One region of the Solibacillus sp. iso_87 genome, then DNA from elsewhere that is predicted to be linked to it. Evidence: riboswitches for the same ligand, from Rfam matches in the RefSeq annotation. Region 1 holds a riboswitch; each other region holds the start of a gene.
The links. A riboswitch is a leader RNA that binds a small molecule or an ion and turns the genes downstream of it on or off. The one in region 1 is predicted to bind S-adenosylmethionine.
Positions count from the first base shown of each region.

Region 2: linked by a shared signal. The riboswitch ahead of AC0VXV_RS18305 (bifunctional homocysteine S-methyltransferase/methylenetetrahydrofolate reductase) and the one ahead of metK (methionine adenosyltransferase) in region 1 are both predicted to bind S-adenosylmethionine.
Region 3: linked by a shared signal. The riboswitch ahead of metA (homoserine O-acetyltransferase MetA) and the one ahead of metK (methionine adenosyltransferase) in region 1 are both predicted to bind S-adenosylmethionine.
Region 4: linked by a shared signal. The riboswitch ahead of AC0VXV_RS01825 (O-acetylhomoserine aminocarboxypropyltransferase/cysteine synthase family protein) and the one ahead of metK (methionine adenosyltransferase) in region 1 are both predicted to bind S-adenosylmethionine.

Region 1 is NZ_CM149656.1:2,906,402-2,912,170, forward strand. Features, by position in the region: gene AC0VXV_RS14760 (alanine/glycine:cation symporter family protein) at 1-727, opposite strand, end outside; gene AC0VXV_RS14765 (alpha/beta hydrolase) at 860-1,663, opposite strand; gene AC0VXV_RS14770 (gamma carbonic anhydrase) at 1,917-2,429, shown strand; gene metK (methionine adenosyltransferase) at 2,539-3,735, opposite strand; SAM riboswitch class I at 4,000-4,115, opposite strand; gene pckA (phosphoenolpyruvate carboxykinase (ATP)) at 4,315-5,769, shown strand, end outside.
Region 2 is NZ_CM149656.1:3,585,928-3,591,696, forward strand. Features, by position in the region: gene metH (methionine synthase) at 1-158, opposite strand, end outside; gene AC0VXV_RS18305 (bifunctional homocysteine S-methyltransferase/methylenetetrahydrofolate reductase) at 151-1,995, opposite strand; SAM riboswitch class I at 2,098-2,195, opposite strand; gene hemG (protoporphyrinogen oxidase) at 2,283-3,668, opposite strand; gene AC0VXV_RS18315 (chemotaxis protein) at 3,812-4,303, opposite strand; gene AC0VXV_RS18320 (tetratricopeptide repeat protein) at 4,447-5,289, opposite strand; gene AC0VXV_RS18325 (LysR family transcriptional regulator) at 5,295-5,769, opposite strand, start outside.
Region 3 is NZ_CM149656.1:1,901,634-1,907,402, forward strand. Features, by position in the region: gene AC0VXV_RS09490 (DEAD/DEAH box helicase) at 1-2,634, shown strand, start outside; gene AC0VXV_RS09495 (nucleoside-diphosphate sugar epimerase) at 2,650-3,402, shown strand; SAM riboswitch class I at 3,466-3,573, shown strand; gene metA (homoserine O-acetyltransferase MetA) at 3,728-4,669, shown strand; gene AC0VXV_RS09505 (ABC transporter ATP-binding protein) at 4,720-5,490, opposite strand; gene AC0VXV_RS09510 (YczE/YyaS/YitT family protein) at 5,615-5,769, opposite strand, start outside.
Region 4 is NZ_CM149656.1:359,598-365,366, reverse strand. Features, by position in the region: gene AC0VXV_RS01830 (hypothetical protein) at 79-477, opposite strand; gene AC0VXV_RS01825 (O-acetylhomoserine aminocarboxypropyltransferase/cysteine synthase family protein) at 666-1,970, opposite strand; SAM riboswitch class I at 2,088-2,202, opposite strand; gene nfsA (oxygen-insensitive NADPH nitroreductase) at 2,444-3,178, shown strand; gene AC0VXV_RS01815 (hypothetical protein) at 3,223-4,902, opposite strand; gene AC0VXV_RS01810 (lysoplasmalogenase) at 5,074-5,736, shown strand; gene pepT (peptidase T) at 5,767-5,769, shown strand, end outside.

The sequences.
Region 1 (5,769 bases):
ACGCACTGCGGAAAATTAACCCTAACACTTCAGGCACTGCTGTAATATTCATAATAATAATAATGCCAGCAACTAATAAATACGCTAATGCCATGAACGGAACTAAAATTTGTGCTGTGTTCGCAATACGTTTAACACCGCCAAAAATAATGACCGCTAATAAAAGAATCGTAACTAATCCAGTAATCCATGGTTCGATACCGAATGCATTGTCAACCGCACCCGCAATGGCATTCGCCTGAACACCAGGCATTAAAAAAGCAACAGATGCAATCATCGCAATTGCAAAAATAATACCTAATGCACGAATTCCTGTTGTTTTTTCAATGTAGAATGCTGGACCCCCACGATATTGACCATCTTTCTTCTCTTTATAAATCTGCGCAAGCGTCGATTCCATGTACGCTGTTGATGCACCGATAAATGCTGTAACCCACATCCAGAATACCGCTCCAGGTCCACCAAAAGCAATTGCTGAAGCCGTACCGACGATATTACCCGTACCGACACGACCCGACAAAGCAATCGACATTGCCTGGAAAGAAGATACACCAGCGTCAGACTTCTCTCCTTTGAACATTAGTATGAACATATCTTTAATTAACCGGACTTGTGCGAACTTTGTAAGGATGGAGAAAAACAGACCAACGATTAAAATACCATAAATCATGACAGGACCCCATAAAATATTGTTGGCCCATCCTACAAAATCATTCAAAAAATCCATACTTATACCCCCCTTGTTGAAATAATGTATTAATTTGAAATTTAGTATATTACAAATATTCGAAAATTTCGATATATTTTTTTATTGGAAAAAAAATAAACCTAACAAAGTATGATTTTGTTAGGTTTATCTTTACTCTATAATATATCCCAAGTCTCTTAAAACATTATTAATATAGTCTATTGTAAACTTAAAGACATCTTCCCGTTCCAATTCGAAATACAGACTATGAAGGCAGCCTTTCCACTGTTTGTAATGAAACTCGGAAAGCGTATGCTCGGTAATCCACTTCTTTGATGTACTGATGTCTGTTACTTTATCATTTTCACCCGTCATTAATAATACCGGAATGTCCGGGAACTTCAATTCGGGGTTACGGATTGTCCGCGTCATCTGCTGCCAGTCGCGATACCATTTTACTGTCACCATACTCGTTAACGGCAATTGTTCTTTCAACTCCATTAACACATCTGTATTCCTTGTAAGATGGTGAGTCTCCAACTCATGTCTCAGCTTAACATTTGATGTAATGGCGCTGAAGCTTGATAAAGCATTCGACAATTTTCCCGGTGCCAGCTTTAAGTTATACCAAGGGGATGTTAGAACAACACCCGCACATTCTATTTTATTGTTCTGAAGCACATACGTAGCTATTGCAGCCCCTAGCCCATTTCCGACGATAAAAAGCGGTAAATTATATTCCAGTGCCACTTTCAATAACAATTTTGTATACTTGTAATATTCTTTAAAGTCCTCATCATGATACTTTGTATACTTTCCTTGCTCTCCATGTCCCGGTAGATCTCCCATTACAACGTGAAAGTGGGAACTGCGGAACTTTTCGATTAACCATGCGTACCACCGGTGATGTTCATATGCGCTATGAAGAATAACGACTACGGCTTTTGGTTGTTGCTCTGTTTCCCATTTCCACATGGCCATACTCCTTACATCTAAATTATTTTTATGTCATAAACATGTGACCTTTAAAATTAAGTCCGAGTTTTAACGAGTATCAAAAAATTATGATATTGTGCCTTCTTTAATCTCGGCATCATTATATTACTATTTGTTTGTTTAATTATAATACATTCCAATCTAAAAGAAATGTTAATTGAAAAATCTTCATGTTTTGTTACGATATCTATAGATTTATCTACAATTTTATAGAAGAAATGAGGAATTGAAAATGATTTACCCCTATAAAGATAAAATACCGACGATTCACCCTTCTGCATTTATTGCCGACTATGCCACAATTACCGGTGATGTAACAATAGGAGCCGAAACTTCAATTTGGTTTAACACGGTAATACGCGGCGATGTGAACAAAACAATAATTGGCGAGCGTGTCAGCATTCAGGATTTGAGCTGCCTTCACCAAAGTCCCGCTTACCCTCTCATTATTGAAGACGAAGTTACAGTAGGTCATCAAGTTACATTACATAGCTGTACTATTAAAAAACGCGCTTTAGTTGGTATGGGTTCCATCATATTGGACGGGGCCGTTATAGGCGAGGGAGCATTTATCGGTGCCGGCAGTCTTGTTCCTCCGGGAAAAGTGATTCCTCCCAATTGTTTAGCAATGGGACGCCCAGCAAAAGTCGTACGTGAAGTAACTGCAGAAGATCGCGAAGATATGGATCGCATTATTTCCGAATATGTAGCGAAGGGACAATACTATAAATCACTTCAGAAATAAATTCACACTCATATACGTTTATCGAAATCTCTACCTATAATATAGGAAGTTTATTGGAAATTATAAAAAAAGGAGCTATCCATTTAACTGGATGCTCCTTTTTATTTTATTAAATTCCTGCTTTTGCTTTTAATTCAGCTGCTTTATCCGTATTTTCCCATGGCACATTTAAATCTGTGCGACCGAAATGTCCGTATGCTGCTGTTTGCTTATATATTGGGCGACGTAAATCAAGCATTTTAATAATGCCTGCAGGACGTAAATCAAACAGTTCCCGAACCCAGTTCACGATTTCTGATTCTGCTACTTTTCCTGTACCGAACGTATCAACTGCGATTGAAACAGGTTGAGCAACACCGATTGCATAAGCCAGTTGTACTTCAGCACGGTCAGCTAAGCCAGCTGCTACAATGTTTTTAGCAACATAGCGTGCTGCATATGCTGCAGAGCGGTCAACTTTCGTTGCATCCTTACCAGAGAATGCCCCGCCACCGTGACGTGCATAACCGCCGTAAGTATCAACAATAATTTTACGACCAGTAAGACCTGCATCTCCTTTAGGTCCGCCGATTACGAAGCGGCCTGTCGGGTTGATGAAGTATTTTGTAGCTCCATCCAATAGATGAGCAGGGACTACCGGTTTAATAACGTGTTCTTTAATGTCTGTTTGGATTTGTTCCAATGTTGCTTCTTCATCGTGCTGTGTTGAAATAACGATTGTATCCACACGAACAGGTACATTGTTTTCATCGTATTCGATTGTTACTTGTGTTTTACCATCCGGACGTAAATATTCCAATTCCCCTGATTTACGCACTTCTGTTAAACGACGCGCTAATTTGTGAGCTAAAGAAATAGGCATCGGCATAAGTTCCGGTGTTTCGTTACATGCATAACCGAACATTAAACCTTGGTCGCCTGCACCGATTGCTTCAAGTTCATCTTCCGTCATTGAACCTTCACGTGCTTCCAATGCCTGGTCAACACCTTGTGCAATGTCAGGTGATTGCTCTCCTACTGCTACTAGTACTGCAAGATTCTCAGCATCAAAGCCGTACTTACCGCGTGTATAGCCGATTTCTGCTACTGTATCGCGGATAATTCCTTTCATATCTACATAAGTAGAAGTTGTAATTTCACCAGATACTAATACTAAGCCTGTTGTTACCGTAGTTTCACAAGCTACACGTGCATTTGGATCTGCAGCTAAAATAGCGTCTAAAATGGCATCCGAAATTTGATCACAAATTTTGTCCGGATGTCCTTCCGTTACACTTTCTGATGTAAACAGTCGACGATTTGTCATGTCATTTCCTCCTAAATCACTTTGGCAATTGTTTTTTATTGATACGGTACTCATTACCCATGTCCGTTATATTGCGGCAATTACACTTATGCGTATCCGCCTTTTTAACGTCAAGCTATATTTGCTTTAACACGAGGGTCTGAAAGGCTGTAACTATATAATTTTCGCTCAGTACGAAATTGTAAAACAAAATAAAAAAATCCTTTCTCTCATAGCCGTGTTCATCACACGTGAGGAAAGGATATTACGTTTCGTTACCTTTCACTCTTATCGTTCAAGGGAATTTTTGCCCTTGCATCAGGTTGGCACCAACACGTATAAAATATACGCAGGTTGCCGGGTTTCATAGGGCCTGCCCCTCCACCAGCTCGGGATAAGAGTATCCGTTCAATTAAACATCTTACGCAAAAAAACAAGTGCTGTCAACAAATTTTGACGTATTTCGCAATGTTTAAAATTCCGGAAAAAATAATTTGCAATTAGTATAGATTATTTCACTTAATGTGTTATACTATTTTTGAATTAGGAATCAACTCCCCTCTATAAGGGAATACTATAAAAAAGGATGGTATTTAATAGATGAATTCGGTAGAAATTGCTAACGAGCTGAAAGAACTTTTAAACGGGGAAAACATCAAAACTCAATTATCTGTTCCACAATTAGTTGAAAAAGCTACATCACGCGGAGAAGCCGTGCTGACTGTTGAAGGCGCATTACGTGCCCAAACAGGAAAATACACTGGCCGTTCTCCAAAAGATAAATATATAGTAAAAGAAGAAATTTGCAACAATAAAATCGATTGGGGCAAAGTTAACCGTCCGATTTCTGCAGAGGTATTTGATAAACTTTATGTGAAAGTTTTAAATTACTTAAAAGAACGTGACGAGTTATATGTATTCAACGGTTTTGCTGGTGCAGACAAAGAGTCTCAATTATCTATCAAAGTAATTAATGAATATGCTTGGCATAATCTATTCTGTCATCAATTGTTCATCCGCCCAACAGCAGACGAATTGGCTAAACATGTTGCCGAGTTTACAATCGTATCTGCGCCAAACTTCAAAGCAGATCCTGAAGTAGACGGTACAGGATCGGAAACATTCATTATAACATCTATCGAAAAGAAAATCATCTTAATCGGCGGAACTGAGTACGCAGGTGAAATGAAGAAGTCAATCTTCGGTATTATGAACTACTTGTTACCTGAACAAGGTATCTTCCCAATGCACTGCTCTGCTAACGTTGGTGAAGAAGGCGATGTAGCATTATTCTTCGGTTTATCTGGTACAGGAAAAACTACGTTATCAGCTGACAAAGACCGTAACTTAATCGGTGATGACGAGCACGGCTGGTCTGACAACGGTGTATTCAACATTGAAGGTGGTTGCTACGCAAAAACAATCAACCTATCCGCTGAAAATGAGCCGGAAATTTACAATGCGATCCGCTTTGGTTCAGTATTGGAAAACGTGGCGGTAGACCCTGAATCACGTGAATGTGACTATGCAGACGGTTCTTTAACAGAAAACACACGTGTTGCTTACCCAATCGACTTTATCGACAATATTGTCTTACCATCAGTAGCAGGTCATCCAAATACAATCGTCTTCTTAACAGCCGATGCATTTGGTGTATTACCTCCTATCTCTAAATTGACTAAAGAGCAGGCAATGTATCACTTCCTAAGCGGTTTCACTTCTAAACTTGCCGGCACAGAACGTGGTGTAACAGAGCCAGAACCAGTATTCTCGACATGCTTCGGTTCTCCATTCCTACCGCTTGCTGCAACAGTTTATGCAGAGCAATTAGGTAAGAAAATTGATGAGCACGGTTCACAAGTATTCTTAGTAAACACAGGTTGGACTGGTGGCGAATACGGTGTAGGTAGCCGTATGAAGCTTTCATATACACGCAAAATGGTTCGTGCTGCAATCGAAGGGAAATTAAATAACGTTGACACTACAAAAGATGCTGTATTCGGATTAAACATCCCAGTAGAAATTGAAGGTGTGCCAACTAACGTATTAAATCCT
Region 2 (5,769 bases), 680 kb from region 1:
TCAGGTCTTGTCAGCACCAGGTTTTCATTACATCCGTCTAAGTCTTCTCCGCCAAAATCTTCATATGTTAGGTTTTCTGCCTGAAGCATCGTCCCCATAGCACCATCGATGATAAGTATTCTTTTTTGTAATTGCTCATGAATTGGGTGATTATACATTCGACTGAACTCCTTTACTTTCCACATCATATTGTTTTACATAGTCCATTAATTCCAGCGTCATATCATAGCGCAAAAACGGCGTAATTAAATAAATACCGTTAAAGTATTTGCATGCTGTATCGAGTAGCTCTTTGGCAATCGCGATTCCTTCTGCTGTCGATGCTTCCTTGTCGTCCCCGCAGGCAGCCATACGCGCAAGTACTTCATCGGACAATTTGATGCCAGGTACTTCATGATGTAAAAATTCCGCGCTGCGTGAAGAAGTAAGTGGCATAATCCCGATATAGATTGGTGTTTCCAAATGCTTAGTCGCCTCATAGATTTCGATAATCTTCTCTTTCGTATAAACCGGCTGTGAAATAAAGTAATCTGCACCATGCTCAATTTTCTTCTCTAAACGAGCTACTGCACGGTCCAATACGCGGACATTCGGATTAAAGGCAGCGGCTACCGAGAAATTCGCCTGTTTGCGCAGCGATTTCCCTGTAAATGAACCGCCTTTATTTAACTGCTTAATTAAGGAAATAAGCTCCATTGACGAAACATCGTATACGCTCGTCGCCCCCGGGAAATCTCCCACTTTTGTCGGGTCCCCTGTGATGACTAGAATATCATGAAGTTCCAGTGCATCAAGTCCCATTAAATGTGACTGAAGCCCAATTAAATTGCGGTCACGGCACGTTAAATGCGGCAACGAACGAATTCCATGCTCTTTTAAAATAGCGGCCATCGCGATATTACTAATACGCGGCGAAGCAAGTGAGTTATCAGCCATCATAATGACATCGGCACCCGCTTTTGCCAGCTGTTTTGCCCCTTCGACAAAGCCGTCAATTTCCAGATGGCGCGGTGTATCTAGTTCAACAATAACAGAGCGTTCACGTTTTGCTTTTTCGTGGAGCGGCTCTTGCTTACGTGGCTCTGGAATACGGACAAATTGTGTTTGCCCATGTTTCGCTTCTTTCGTTTCGATTGGCTCCATATTCGCCAAACGTTTTTTTACAGCTGCAATATGCTTCGGTGTTGTTCCGCAGCAACCGCCAATTAAACGGACTCCTTGGTTTACGAGTTCAACAGCTGCACGTGCGAAATAATCGGTTTCGGACTCATATACAACACGGCCATCTTCAATATCTAATAAAGATGCATTTGGGTAAGCAGATAAAAAAGCCTTGTTCGGTAAATTGACTCCCTCAAACGCCTGAATTGTATGGAAAGGACCTAACCGGCAGTTGCTCCCAACAATGTCTGCACCTAATCTTTCTAAATCTTGAAATGCTTCATTTAAAGACATTAAATTTTGAAGGACACCGGGTTCCTGCATCGTCACTTGAGCAATGATCGGTAAATCAGTCATTGAACGTAAAAGATGGACACAATGCGATAATTCTTCAAAATCGTAATAGGTTTCCAGTAAAAAACCATCTGGTTCACCAGCCAGTAATACTTCGGCCTGCTCTTGGAATGCAGCTAAAATTTCGTCTAATGTCGCATCACTTTTTCGAATTCCCCGAATACCACCAATTGTCGCCAGAACGTATTGCCCATCCAGTGAGGCAGCACGCTTTGCGATTTTTAATGCGGCTTCATTAAATTCCATGACACGATTTTCATAGCCATAACGTGCAAGCTTAATCCGGTTTGCGCCGTATGTATTTGTTTGAATAATATCTGCACCCGCTGCTATATATTCGCTATGAATTTTCTCTATAATATCAGGACGTGCAATATTCATCTCTTCATGACAATAATCCAACCCATATGAATAAAGAAGTGTTCCGATTGCCCCGTCTGCTGTTAAAACGCGTGTTTGTAATTCTTCAAGTAAACCCATTGCCTTCACTCCATCATTTACAGTATTTTCAGTATATTAACGATACAAAAAAGCCTTCTTTCATTAAATAAAAGAAGGCATAGTAGTTATCAACTTAATCCCTTCTCATCTTCTGGCATTTGCCACTGGATTTAGCACCTGACTTAATGTTGGTTGCTGAAGTTTCATCGGGCCAGTCCCTCAACTTCTCTTGATAAGAAAATAATATGAATTTTAAAAATAATTAAATGAATCATAACGTTATCTAATACTTACGTCAATACCCTTTAGCTGAATGAAGTATTTCTTTACATAATTCGGCTAATAATCTGTTCAGCCGTTTTTTTGCCGTTTAAAATACATGCACCGATTCCTACTCCAAAATAGGCACATCCCGCTAATAGGACATTCGGGTAATCAGTTGCCAGTTGCTGTGTAACTTTCGATAATGCTTCATTATGCGCCAAATCATAGCGGGGCATTTGGTCAACCCACTTTGTTACATTGACGACTGTCGGTTCCGCTCCAACACCTAAGCTAAGACGTATATCTTCCAATGCAACTTTTGTCAGCTCTTCATCAGACATAGCAGCCAACTCTTCATAACGCGGATTAATATTTTTATAAAACAGACGAACGAGTAAATTTCCTTCTGCCGACGTATGTTTCCATTTACGGCTCGTCCATGTAGACGCATTGCAAACTAAATCACTATTATGTGAAACGATAAAGCCTGTACCATCTGCCGGTAAAATATCGTCCGGTACATCAAAGCCCACATACATCGTTAAAGCAGATGCCGTCGTGAACTTTTTCAGTTGTTCCTCCAATGAATCGTCCGGCATGACATGACGTACCGTTTCATTCGGAACAGCCAGTACTACAACATCCGCTAAAATCGTTTCATCTTCCAGCACAACTTCATATTGCTCTTCTTTTTTACGGATTTGCTTTGTCACTGTATTTTTCATGAATTCAACTTCCGGCAGCTGTTCTTCTAAACGATTGATTAATGCCGATAAACCTGAACGGAAAGAAATAAACTTCTTATTCGCCGCTTTTTCGAATTGCTCACGATGTGCTTCGAAACCTTTAATAATCGATCCGTAGGTGTTTTTATAGTCCACTAAATACGGCAAAGTGGACGCCATGCTTAATTGATATAAATCACCTGAATAAACACCCGCTAATACAGGGGCGATTTGCTTGCGGACTATTTCTTCACCCAAAAAGTACTCTAAAAATGTACCGATAGAGCTTTCTTTTGTAAATTTAGTATTCGGGATTTCTAAATCTTGAAGTGCTCTTTTCTTACCTTCTTCAGAAATTAACGTACTCGACAGGAGCGATTCTACACTCATTGGAATACCGAATGTCGATCCTGCGGGGATTGGATGCAGCTCATTATTCGTATGAATGTAAGAAATTCCCGTTTCGTTATAGACAAGCTCTGATTCAAAATCAAGCTCTTTTACAAGCTCCAAAACCCCTGGATGGCGAGCTACAATTGAGTCAGCCCCCGTTTCCATAATAAAACCTTTATCCTTTTCGGAATGAATTTTCCCGCCTAAATATGCGTTCTTTTCAATCAGTATTAACCGCGCCTCCACGTTTTGTTCATGCATTTTATTCTTCAAATAATGCATCGTACATAGCCCGGTAATCCCGCCACCTACAACTACTACTGTTTTCATATTCATTCTCTCCTATTTCGTTCGCTTCTCTTATAAGTATAAACTTTTTTATGCAAAACATGGTCAGACGGGTATTACAATTTTTAGATCTGCATAAGAAAAGCCATCCTACCTAAAAAACTATGGTAGAATGGCCTCTTATTTTATTTATAAGATAGTTGCTTTGTTAGGGAAATAATTTCTGCTTCCAAAGATGTAGAGCGTTTATCAAAATAGCGTATACGTTCAATACTGCGATTTTCTATATGTTTGTTTAGATCTAACATATTCACTGCATCGCTCGCAAACAGTTTTAAAGTACGAACACCAGATTCAATTTTCCGAACTTCTTTACCGTATATAAGTGCGGTATTATCTGCTGTTTTACCCTTCTTCAATTCCAGAATATTCGTATTGATAAGCTCATCAATTTGATTGTAACGTTTGATTTGTTTATCCGTCATCATTTGGATTTTTTGCTTGTATTTAACAACATCTTTATGATCTAATCCTGTTTGGACATAACTTTTTAAATATTCAACGATTGTACATAGCGTCGTCAGATTCTCTCGCTGTTCTAATAGCATTTGCTGTAGTTTTTGAATACTATCCTCATTGTGTTCAGAAGAGAATTGATGGACTGCAAACATAAACATGAAAATTCCCCCTTCTTAATACTTTCCCCTTATAATATATTTCCTATTTTCCACTAAAATTAAACCTATTTTTCTCCATGAAATGGGTCTAAATTATGACAGGGAAATTGGAAATGTAAACTTTTATTGTATCTATCACATTATTATTCATATATATCGTTATTTAGAACTATTAGCTTTTCCCGCCATTTGGATGCTTCTGCTGCGTCCGTCAACTCATAGTAACTTACAACTTTTTTTGTCGCTTCTAAATCTCCAAGTAAACTTGCCTTTTTATAGTAATGGATTGCTTTTTCGTTATCTCGGGCTACACCATAACCATGTTCATAGCAGTAGCCGATATTAAATGTTGCATCGACATGAAACTGTTCACTCGCTTTTAAAAACCACTCCAACGCTTTTTCATTATTTGGCTGTTGCCCTAGTTCTCCTGAAAAATAGATCATACCAATGCGATACATTGCCTCGACATCTTGCTGTTCTGCACTGCGAGAATAATAGGCAAAGGCCTGTGATTCATCACATTTGGTTCCTAACCCCTGTTCATACATCATTCCGAGGGTAAACATCGCTTCGGCGACACCTAAATGTGCAGCTTTCTTAAACCAGCTGAGCGCCTGTTGTTCGTCAACTGCTGTTCCCTCACCGTTCAAATACATATCTGCTAAATTATTCATTGCATCTCGTTGACCTAATTGTGCAGCACTTTTATAGAGTAAGAACGCCTGTTGCTCGCTTCCTTTTTCACCAAGCTCCTCAAAATAGCAGTTTCCCAGTTCATACATAGCTTCACTGTTTTGCCGCTCACTTGCCTTATCTAGCAAATCGTACATTTCGTCATATTGTCCAAATTCTTTATATAACAAGGCGATATTAACGATTGCCTGCTCGTCCCCTTTAAATGCCGATTCAAACTGCTCAAGCCACTTGTCCTCATGCTCTATTTCCTGTTGTTTCAGCCAGTTTCTAAATTGATTGTGCTCCATTTTTTTCACTCTTCTCTTTGCTGAAAATAATCCAGTAAATATTGTTTAAACTCGGATACTGCTGGAGGCAAATAACGGTTTTTCGCCCATGAAACGCAGACCGAACGATAGCAAGGCGGATCTAGCTTCAAACGTTTTACTTTATAATGATCAAGCCCTTTAATATTCGGTATTACGGATATACCCATTCCTGCACCGACAAATCCTGCAACTGTATGCATTTCTTCAGCAGCAAATGTTGTGTTTAACACAATTCCCCGCTCTAAAAAAAGCTCATCCACTAATTGACGGAGTGAATTCCCCTTTTTAATCGCAATAAATGGTTCATTCTTTACTTCCTCAAATTTAACAGCATCTTGCTGTGCTAAAGGATGTGTAGTCGGGACAATGACAAACAGCTCTTCCACAAATAATTCTTCTGTCTCAATTTCAATTACTCTTGATTCTATTTTTTGCGAGAGGCACAAATCGATGGCTCCT
Region 3 (5,769 bases), 1.0 Mb from region 1:
CGGCTTTTATCGAACAAAGATATCCGGATTTTGCGTTACGGCCGTACAGAAAGCATTGAAGAAGAAGGGAAAAAGTTCATTGAGGAAAATGTAGCATCGTATTGGCAGGAGCAGACATTTGAAGCAATCGGCCATGAAATTTCGCTGCATGAAAGAAAAGAACAGCTTTTAAATGATGAAATCGGTGAGGCACAAAACGAAATAGCCGCGCTTGAACAAAAACAAAAAGAGCTTGAACTGCAAATTGAGCAAAAAGAAGCGGCAAAAGCAGAATTGCATGTTCTGGCCGAAAAGATTCTGGCATTAAAAAGAGAATTGACCGAATGCAAAAAAGAACTGGAAGACAATGAACGCAAACTGGAAAAACTACAGGCAACACAGAGCACAGTAGCAGAAACCATTGCGAATTTTGAACAGCAGGTAAAAGACGGCTTGACTGTCGAGCAATTGACTGAACAAGCACAACAGCTAAAAGAAGCGAGAGAAAACTTCCAGCAGCAACTTACGCAAAGTCACTATAAAGCGCAACTCGAACAATTCCAGCAGCGTTTTGATGCTGTTAAAACGAAAGTTGAAAAGGCCAATGAAACGTCACAGTATGATTTGCTGGTAGATAAAATTGCGTCGTTGAAAAAAGTATACGAAATTGAAGCGTTTATGAGTGAATACAATATTCGCCGAAACTATGCAATGGACCGTTTACTTACAGCACTTGATCGAATTCAGCCGCAAATGGAGCAGTATAAGCCGATTAAAGATGTGAAGGAACGTCTGGAAAAGGCATTGCACTACAGCGAAACGGCGTTAGGTATCCATGTAACACCGGACAGGCTGGATATGGGTCATCATTATACGCTTGAAGAGATTCAGGAGTTTTTGACGAAGCTTAGTATCGCTTTTAGAGACCGTCGCGTAAATGCTCAAAACGGTACCCGCTCCATTCAGGGGATTCATTTGCGCATGCAATATATCGAGCAGCTGAACAATAAATATATGGATGCGATACGTGAAACGGTGCTTATTTTCGAAAAGCTGAAAGAGGAAATCATTCTTCAGTTTAAAGAACAAAATGATGTCAAAGCACAGCACCTTCAGCAGCTCGAAGAAGAGGCAACAGCGGTGAAATCCCAAATGGATGCGATCAATGAAAAAATCGATCCATCGATTACGCTGAACCATTCCACAGATGAGCTGGAAGAACTGCTCGCAACAAATGAACTGGATCAGATGAAAACTGAAACACAGCACCAAAACCGTGAAAAAGTGGAACTACAACTGAACAAAAAAGCGGAAGAGCTGGCAGTTTTAAATGAACAGATTGCCCTTGGTACTGAGACTGTAGAACAGTTAACAGTGCGCTTTAAAGGAATCAACAGCGAAGGCGTCCAGCTTGAAAAACGCCGGACAGAACTCGAACAGCTGACAAAACTGAACCCTGAGCAGGCGATCATTGAAGTAAACGAAAAGATTACACTTCTTACAGAAAAGATCGAGACGCTTGAAGTGAAAATTAGTTTGCTTCCGGTAACGGCAGAACTTCAAAATGAATGGCACGGTTTACTGAAAAATGCCAATGCCCATGACTTGGACGAAATCCGCAAATTGTATGTGAAACATGCCAATGTGATCGGCACAACTTGTGTTGCATCGGCAAATAAAGAGTTTATGGACAACTATCCGACATTTGATGTCGTTATTATTGATGAAGTTTCGAAAGCAACACCACCGGAACTGTTACTGCCGATGTTAAAAGGCGCAAAAATTATTTTAGTTGGGGACCATCACCAGTTGCCGCCGCTTGTAGGCGATGCGACATTTGAAGAGACATTGGAGCAAGTTGTGAAGGAAAGTACAACATTTGAAGAAAAACGGGAGCTTGAAAAGTTACTGGAAGAATCATTGTTTGAACGTCTTTATAACAATTTGCCGTCCCAAAACAAAACGATGCTCGCCCTTCAATACCGTATGCATAAAAATATTATGTCAACTATTACACCGTTCTACGAAAATGAATCCGAACAGCTGCAATGTGGTTTGGAAGATTCGGATGCCGTACGCGATCATTTCCTTGAAACTTCAAAAATTACACGAAACCACCATTTACTATGGCTTGATATTCCGAACGCCAAGCCGTATTTTGAAGAGCGTATGAAGGAAGGTTCGAGTTTATTCAATTTAGCTGAGCTGGAACAGATTAAACAGCAGCTGCTAGAATTGAATGCCGCAACAGAACAGGCGAAAGCACAAGGGCTGATTCCGCAAGACGCATTAAAATCGGTAGGTGTTATTTCATTCTACGCGGAGCAGGTGAAGCGCATCAATCGTCTGATTGAACAGGAAATCAGTGTACCGCATTTACACATCCGTACAGGATCTGTCGATAAATTCCAAGGGATGGAGATGGATGTGATTATCGTCAGTTTGGTGCGGAATCATGACAATGAGCGTGGAGAAATCGGGTTTGCGAAAGATTACCGACGCTTGAATGTTGCATTATCACGCGCACGGGAACTGCTCATTATGGTCGGCAGTACGGAAATGTTTACAAAGCGTCCAAAGAGCGCGAAAACACGGGATATGTATGCCCATGTATTAACGACAGCAAAAGAGCAGGACGGCTATTTTGCTGTGTAGAAACAGGGGGATTGAATGGACTTACAAAATACAGTGATACAACTGCAGAAAGAACTCATCCAAAACCCGTCCATTGAAATCAAAAAGCAAATCCAATATGCCATTCCGATTCACACATTGGAAGTGAAATATCATCCGGTAATGCGCAATGCCATGGATATTTTAATGAAGATGATGCTCATTTCATTTGAGAAGGCGAAGCTGAAAAATGTAGAGCTTTTAGCTGAAATTTTATTGGTGGAACCGTTATTTATTCATGATTTGACGAATAAAATGTTACGACTGGGCATGATTGTGAAGGAACAGGAATTTGCACTTACTGCTAAAGGAAAAGCACAGCTGGAATCGGGCATTTTTGAAGAGGAACTTGAAGAAACAAGTTATTTTATTCAATACAGCCCGATTCATGAAAAGCCTTTGGAGGGCAATCTGGAGGAATTTGCGGATTTGGAAGAGTTTCCGGAGCCTTTTCCGACAATCGAAACAGAAGAAATCGAAGCGATTGAAGAGACGGTGCTGATTGAGTTCATTCAACAGCAACTTTCCGAACAACCGGTGGCAGATGATGAAGTACCGCACTATATTACAAGTGTTGTTTCAACGGAATCGATCCAGATTAATGATATACCGGTCCTATGTTTTTTACTGTTCGACCAAAAAGAAAACAGGCATTTTGTACGGGTATACAATACTTTGACACGTGTTTGGGATGAACGGCTGGAGACAATCTTATTTACTATAGAAAAAGAGCAGCTGCAGGAAGAGTAAAATAATATTTTTGGAATTATTGCAAAATTACAAAGTACATGATACACTAATGACAATTTAATAGTCTTATCAAGAGAAGCGGAGGGACTTGGCCTTATGATGCTTCAGCAACCTCTAGTCCAACTAGAAAGGTGCTACTTCCAGCAAGGTGTTGACCTTGGCAGATAAGAACGGGTAAAAGCCCCTCTCAATTCTGTTTTGCTGGAGTGAGAGGGGCTTTTTATATTGTTCTGGAACGGTTCGTATCGCTCGTAAAACAATGCATTGCCTGAACACGACAGATTATTAAAAGTTTATTGAAATAGTTTATGAGGGGGAAAGTGGAATGCCGATTAATATTCCGAAACATTTACCGGCGGGTGAACTGCTTAGAAAAGAGAAGATTTTCGTTATGGAGGAAGACCGTGCGAAAACGCAACAAATTCGACCGTTAAATATTTTAGTGTTTAATTTAATGCCTGAAAAAGAGAAAACCGAACTGCAATTGCTGCGCTTACTCGGTAATACTCCGTTACAGGTAGATGTGACATTTTTAAACACGGCTACATACGAATCAAAAAATGTCTCCAAATCGCATTTAGATACTTTTTACCGGACGTTTGACCAAGTGAAGCACCGTCGTTTTGATGGACTGATTATTACAGGAGCGCCAGTAGAGAAAATGGATTTTGAGGATGTAGGTTACTGGAATGAAATTACGCATGTGATGGACTGGGCAAATGAACATGTCACTTCAATCATGTATATATGTTGGGGCGCTCAAGCTGCCCTGTATCACCATTTTGGCATTGGAAAATTCGAATTGCCGAAAAAGTGCTCCGGTGTTTATTCCCATGTAATCACGGATTTAACAGTAGATTTAGTAAGGGGCTTCAGTGATGAGTATGTGGCACCTCATTCACGTCATACATCGGTTTCGATTGATGAAGTGAGGGCACATCCTGACTTGCGTTTACTAAGCTATTCGGATGATGCGGGCGTGTTTATCGTTCAATCGAAAAACAATAAACATATAATGATTACAGGGCATCTGGAATATGATGCAACGACATTATCAGATGAGTACTTCCGCGATGTTGAGAAGGATCCGGACAATACGGAAATCCCAATCAATTATTTCCCGAATAACGACCCGCTGCAGTCACCGAAAAATGTTTGGCGTGCCCATTCGCATCTGTTGTTCTACAACTGGCTGAACTACTACGTATACCAAGAAACACCGTATGAATGGCATTACGTCGATGAAAATATTGAATATCATATTTAATGCTTATAAATGAAATGAACCAGCAAGAGACGGACTCCTGCTGGTTCGTTTTATTTAATTGCGACCCAGGCACGTTCGCGTTCAATCTGCAAACTGATTTCCCGCCCGAAGAAATCGCTTAATAATTCGTCTGTTAAAACAACTTCGCGTGCATTGGCTTCGACATTTTTTCCGTCTTTCATTAAAAGCACATGGCTAAAACAAGGCAGAATTTCTTCTACATGGTGCGTTACATAAATAAGGGTAGGGCCGTTTTCTGCTTCAGCAATCTGTTCAATCGTTTGCAGCAAGTTTTCCCGTTCGATCAAGTCCAGACCGCCACACGGCTCATCCAATATTAAAATTTCCGGATCTGCCATAATGGCCCTTGCTATTTGAACACGCTGGCGTTCACCTTGTGACAAATGCTCGAATGATTTATTCGCTAAATGGTCACAGTGAAAATGCTTCATAATTGAAACCGCATGATCAATTTCTTCTTCCGTCACATCATTGAAGAGACGAAGGGCACCGAATTTGCCGCTGAGCACGATTTCAATCGCGTTATCCTGCCAGTTGAAGTTATCGATCATCGCATTACTCACCCAGCCAATTCGTGTCCGCAGTTTCGGTATATACGTCTTGCCGTATGTTTCACCAAGTACTTGGACTTTACCTTCATTTGGCCAAATATAGCCGTTAATTACTTTCAGCAACGTTGTTTTACCCGAGCCGTTTAACCCTAAAATGGCCCAATGCTGACCCTTTTGTACATGCCAGCTTAAATCGTTTAAAATCTGTTTGTCATTGCGATATAAATGGATATTTTCAATATGTATCATTTAAAAACACCTCCACTTACTACTATGCACCTTTTTCCATTGTTACGAAAGTATTTTTTGAAAATTATAATAATTTAAATGTAAAAAAAGAAAGCAAACGCATTATGCTTGCTCTCCCCATAATTTATATAACAACACTTTCAACACCTGCAGTGCGGTGGAACAGTTTTCCGTTCCATTTGAGCGCCCACTGTACAACAGGCCCTAAGCCGAACGCCATAAATACAGTACCGACTCCGACTGGTCCGCCCAATACAAAACCTAAGACAGCAACCGTTA
Region 4 (5,769 bases), 1.4 Mb from region 1:
TTCTTCTAATAAACGGCATACACCGTAAAAAAAATAAAAAACACTAGCAAGGGGGCTCGCTAGTGTTCCGGAATTATTTTATACTGCCACGTTTATATCATTGTATGCCCGTAAACGATATGCAGTTAAAATCTTGGTCATGACGATTTCCTCTTTTGCCGAGTAGTTAGGGACCGCGTATGGGCGCTCCACTAACTGAAATTCACCATATTTTAAGAACCATTCTCTGGCTGGCGATAAAATATGGGCTGTACCATGAATTTTGTATTCTTCGGCAACTTCTTTTATAACATAACCCGCTGTGGCATGATCGTGAGCTTGTTCTGAGAAAGCACTGTGTCCAAAAACATGCTGCCACATAGTATTCACATCCGCCAAAATTTGCTGGATCGCGCAAGCGTTCACAAATTCCTTTACGTCATTTAGTTCATAAATAATATAGGCAGCAACGTTTTGTGCACTGTATACTTTCCCCATGTTGAACAACTCCTTTTCTTCCAATGATGCTGCAACATCACTTTAAATTTTTTCCGGTTGGTAATATTATTATTCCAATTGTATTACTCGGTATTACATTTGTCAATAAAACTTATGAAAATAGTAGGAATTAATTTTCTGAAAGTTACTTAGCTTCTCGAATGGGAAAAGCTAAGCCTTTTTAAGTTTTATGCGTTTGTTTCTGCGCCTACTTCAATCGCAACTTTCGCTAATGCCTGCTCTAAATCTGCGATAATATCTTCTGCTGCTTCTAACCCGATCGATAAGCGAATGAGCTCTTCCGATACGCCGGCAGTTTTTAATTCTTCCGCAGATAACTGTTGGTGCGTTGTACTTGCAGGGTGGATAATCAACGAACGGGCATCCCCAACGTTTGCTACATGTGAGAACAATTTCACGTTATCAATTACTTGACGCCCTGCTTCACGTTCGCCTTTAATGCCGAACGTAATAATTGATCCGAAGCCGTTTTTCAAATACTTCTTCGCTAAATCATGTGTCGCAAAATCTTCAAAGCCGTTGTAATTTACGTATTCCACAAATGGGTGGTTTCTTAAATACTCGGCAACTTTTTGTGTGTTTTCATTGTGACGGACAATACGCAAATGAAGCGTTTCAAGTCCTTGCAGGAAGTTAAATGCCGCGTCAGCAGATAATGTTGGACCAAAATCACGCAATAGTTGAACACGAAGCTTTGTCGCAAATGCAGCGCCTGCTGTGTCAATTCCGTAGCGTAGACCATGGTAAGAAGTATCCGGTTCTGTAAATCCTGGATGTCTTCCTTGCGTCCAGTCAAACTTCCCGGCATCAACGACAATTCCGCCGATTGTCGTTCCATGACCGCCAATCCACTTTGTTGCAGAATGAATGACAACATCCGCGCCGAATTCGATCGGATTACTTCCGTACGGGGAAGCAAATGTGCTGTCGATTAATAAAGGAAGACCGTTGTCATGAGCGATGTTTGCTACCGCTTCAATATCCAGTACTTTCAAGCTTGGATTTCCGATAATTTCAGCGAAGATCGCCTTCGTTTTATCCGTGATTGCCTCTTGGAAGTTTGCAGGATCTGATTCATCCACAAATTTTACTGTAATACCGTAGCGAGGCAATGTAGTTGCGAATAAATTGTAAGTCCCACCGTAAAGTGAACCTGCCGCAACAATTTCATCCCCTGCACCGGCTACGTTTAAAATCGAAAATGCCACTGCTGCTGCGCCAGATGAAAGCCCTACTGCAGCTGTGCCCCCTTCTAATAAAGCAACCCGTTCTTCAAATGCCCCGACAGTCGGGTTCATAATACGAGAATAAATATTTCCTGTTTCCTGTAATGCAAATAGACGTTGCGCATGAGCTGTGTCGTTAAATGCATAGGCCGTTGTACGGTAAACCGGAACTGCGATTGCCCCTGTTTCCGGGTCTGGCTTTTGACCCCCGTGTAATAATAAAGTTTCTGGTCTTAAATTTGTCATTTTATTACCCCCAAAAATTTAATCGATGGTGAAATCGGTGTTTTTTGAGGAGGATTTTTTAAATGAAAAAAACCCTCTTCAGTTAAGAAGAGGGTTGCGCATGAGCAAGTTTGCCTCCTCTTATCTTTCAAAATGATTGTCCATTTTGTAGGATTTAGCACCTTAGTCAGTTCATCACTTACTGGTTGCCGGGCATCTCAGGGCCTATTCCCTCCGCCGCTCTTGATAAGAGTTATGTGATTTGTGTTCCATCGTTGAGTCTCAGTATAAAACATACTAATCCGATATGTCAACACAAAAAATTAAAATTTTCAGATTTCTATTCTGATTACTCTTATCTGTATTTAACGATATGCAAAAATCTCCTCCCTATGAATTGAACAGACGCTAATAATCGACTTCAAGTAAAATATTGACTAAAATAAGGTTGAAGGATATACAAGTTACTTATTACATAAAAGGGAGATGTTCACGTGAATACTAAAGAATTATTACGCAGTCATACATCTGTTCGTAAATATACAGGTGAGGAAATTTCAAAAGAAACAGTCATCGATTTAATCGAAACAGCGCAAATGGCGGCAAGTTCGCATTTTGTACAGGCATACAGTGTCATCTGGGTAACGGATGAAGAAAAGAAAACGAAGCTTGGTGAACTGTCTAAAAACGAATTCCAGTTCAAAACAGCGGGTGCCTCTTTCTTGTTTTGCGTAGATTTCAAACGTCTGCAAGTAGCAGGTCAAAAGCACGGGGTCGATATTTCTGCTGACACGGCTGAAAACGTACTTGTAGGGGTAGCAGATGTTGCATTATTTGCCCAAAACTTCGTTATTGCAGCTGAATCAATGGGTTACGGCATTTGCTATATCGGTGGTGCCCGTACAAATCCTAAGGAAATCAGCGAGCTGTTCAATTTACCGCAATACGTTTTCCCATTATTTGCGATGACAATCGGTACACCGACAAAACGCAATGAAACAAAGCCGCGTTTACCGGTAGCTGCAGTATTGCATGAAAATGGTTATGACGTTGATAAATACGAGACGCTTCTAGAGGAATACGATGGAATTATGGAAGATTATTATAACAGCCGTTCTTCAAATCAGAAGACGGCAACATGGACGAAACAAATGGCTGATTACTTAGTTGAACAAAACCGTCCTCATATTAAAGAGTTCCTTGCTTCACAAGGCTTTACTTGGAAGTAAGCTAATAAAAAGGAGCATGCCGCAAAATGGCATACTCCTTTTGTTTATTTCAACCCTTCAATCTGTAATGCTTTTACAGGCTGGAAATCTTCTCCTGTTTTCGCATACGTAATCGTCGCCTGGTCACCTTCTTGCAAGTAAATCGCAAATGGTGCAACTTCTGTAGAAACGATGAAGTTTTCACCTGTGTTCGCCAGGAATGATACAATTGTGAAATCACCTACACGCTCTTTATAAACACGCACGACTTTTACCGTTGCCTTAGCTTCTTCGGCATTCGAAGTACCGTCTACCGTACTTCCGCCACGGCTTAGCGCTGTTTTATAAAGTCTTAACGCTTCATTTGGTGTTGTACCAAATGCCGAAATTTCAGGATTTGCTGCAGACACGATGAAGTAATTTTGCAGGAATCCGTTCGCATCAAGTACAGCTGACAGCCAGCTCGCTTCACCGTAGAAATTGTAAAGGATCGGCATTTCGCCTTCCCATTCTTTTTCAATAAATTTTTTCTCGATAATTTCAAGAGCCCCTTGTGAATCCATATAGGACTCTTCCAGATTTCCGGTATAGTATGTTGCTTCACCAGTACGTGCATGCGTTAATGCATAACCAAGCATCGAGTCAACGCCCTCTTTTGGACTTGTAAAATCAGTGAAATAATACATTTCCCCGTCTTCCATAAAGACCGGGCTTACATTTGCTTCCGTACCTTCATCACTCGGCAACTTAACATCCTTTTTGCCGACAAGACTATTCCAGAAGCCATGAACATAGTTACCATAATAACTGTTTTGCAAACTTACTGTTTCCGGTGATACAGCACCGTCAATAAATGCCGGTACATCTGCAATCGCAATTTTCTCTGTTGCACCCGTCTCCGCATCAACAAGCACAACCCCTTTTACATCAAAGCCGTTACGTGCCGAAATAAATTCGCCGTAAGAACGGATGTAATATGGTTTTCCATCCTCATCAATTTCCAGCTGCGGATCTCCATAGAAAATTAATGATGGATTTTGAAGACGAATATGACGCTCCAGATTTTTATTTAAATAAGCAGATGGAACATAGCTCATTTCAGCCTTCACAAACCTTGGATTATCGCTTGAATCTGTAGCACTCATCGTGAAATAACCAGGTGTTGTTTTTCCGTTGAACCACTTAAAGAATCCTGAAAACTCTACAGGTGCAATATAAACATACTGATCATTCACTTTTTGAATTTGCAAATTTCCTAATTCATAATAGCTCGTGTTTGGCACCTGTCCAAACGCTTTTTTCATTTTGTTTTTAACGAACTTCGGCGGTACACTTGCCGGTGTTTTCGTCTCATCAAACGGCGAAATTTCTGTCTTTTCCTTCATCTCTGAAGACTTGAATTTTTCATCTGCATTTAAAAATGGCGCACTTACTAAATAGCCAATCCCAATAATGCTGACAAGCACGATCGCCGATTTAATTTTTTGTTCCTTACCGACTGCAAATATTGCCCCGATAATCGCTACAACAGGTATTACATATAAAAAAATCGTCCAGCTTAGATCGATTTTAGAAATATATACTGTTAAAAATACTGAAACAAAACTTACTATAAATGTTGTAATGAATAAGCTCGTAAATGTTTTTGATGAAAGCTCCTTATTGCGAACCTTTTTTGATAACGGCATTAATAATAATGTGATCAAAAGTGATCCAATTGCCGTTATTAGCAATAATTGTCCCATAACAATCACCCTCTCTTACTTACTATGTACGAATAACCTTCCAAAAAGATTCATAAACAAGTAAAACTGCATAATTTCTGGCATAATAGAGCATATATTGAATTTTTATGAAATCATAGTTTGGTTATTTGGTAATTATATATAAACATTTTTTACTTAGGGGGTTAATGGATGGCACGTAAAGTTCTGACTTTACTGTTCTTCGGGCTTGGCTTGTACTATGTATTCTTTTTTGAAACGATTGATAGTTCACTAAAAATGGTCTTTAAACTTTTGCCAATGATTTTGCTTATAGGGCTTGCTTTTTTAACAAAAGTACAAGTGAAATCTCCGTATTATTGGCTCATCTCCATCGGTTTAATTTTCTGTGCGATTGGCGATTATACATTGCAGTGGTTCATCGTTGGACTGAGCTTTTTCCTGGTTGGTCATATTTTCTATATTTTTGCTTTCCGTTCAACGAATCAGCAGAACACACCACTGTACGTAAAAATTGTATTAGCTTTATACGGTGCGGTGATGATGTTCTGGATTGCGGGAAGCCTGCTAAAAAAAGGAGATACTGTACTCGCCATTGCAGTAACCGCTTATATTTTCGTTATCTTAACGATGGGATGGACCTCGTTCCGAACAGGCAGTAAGTTTGCTGTAATCGGCGCTATCCTCTTTATCATGTCGGATTCGGTATTGGCTATTAACCGCTTTATGTTTGATGTTCCCGCTTCCCATATCCTGATCATGTTCACGTATTACGGCGCCCAGTTTTTCCTCATGCTCAGCATAATGGAATATGACAAATTTAGTTCAAAAACCGAAATAAAAAGTGTAGAATAAAAGCAATAAGTATGAGGAGGTCTTTTTCGTATG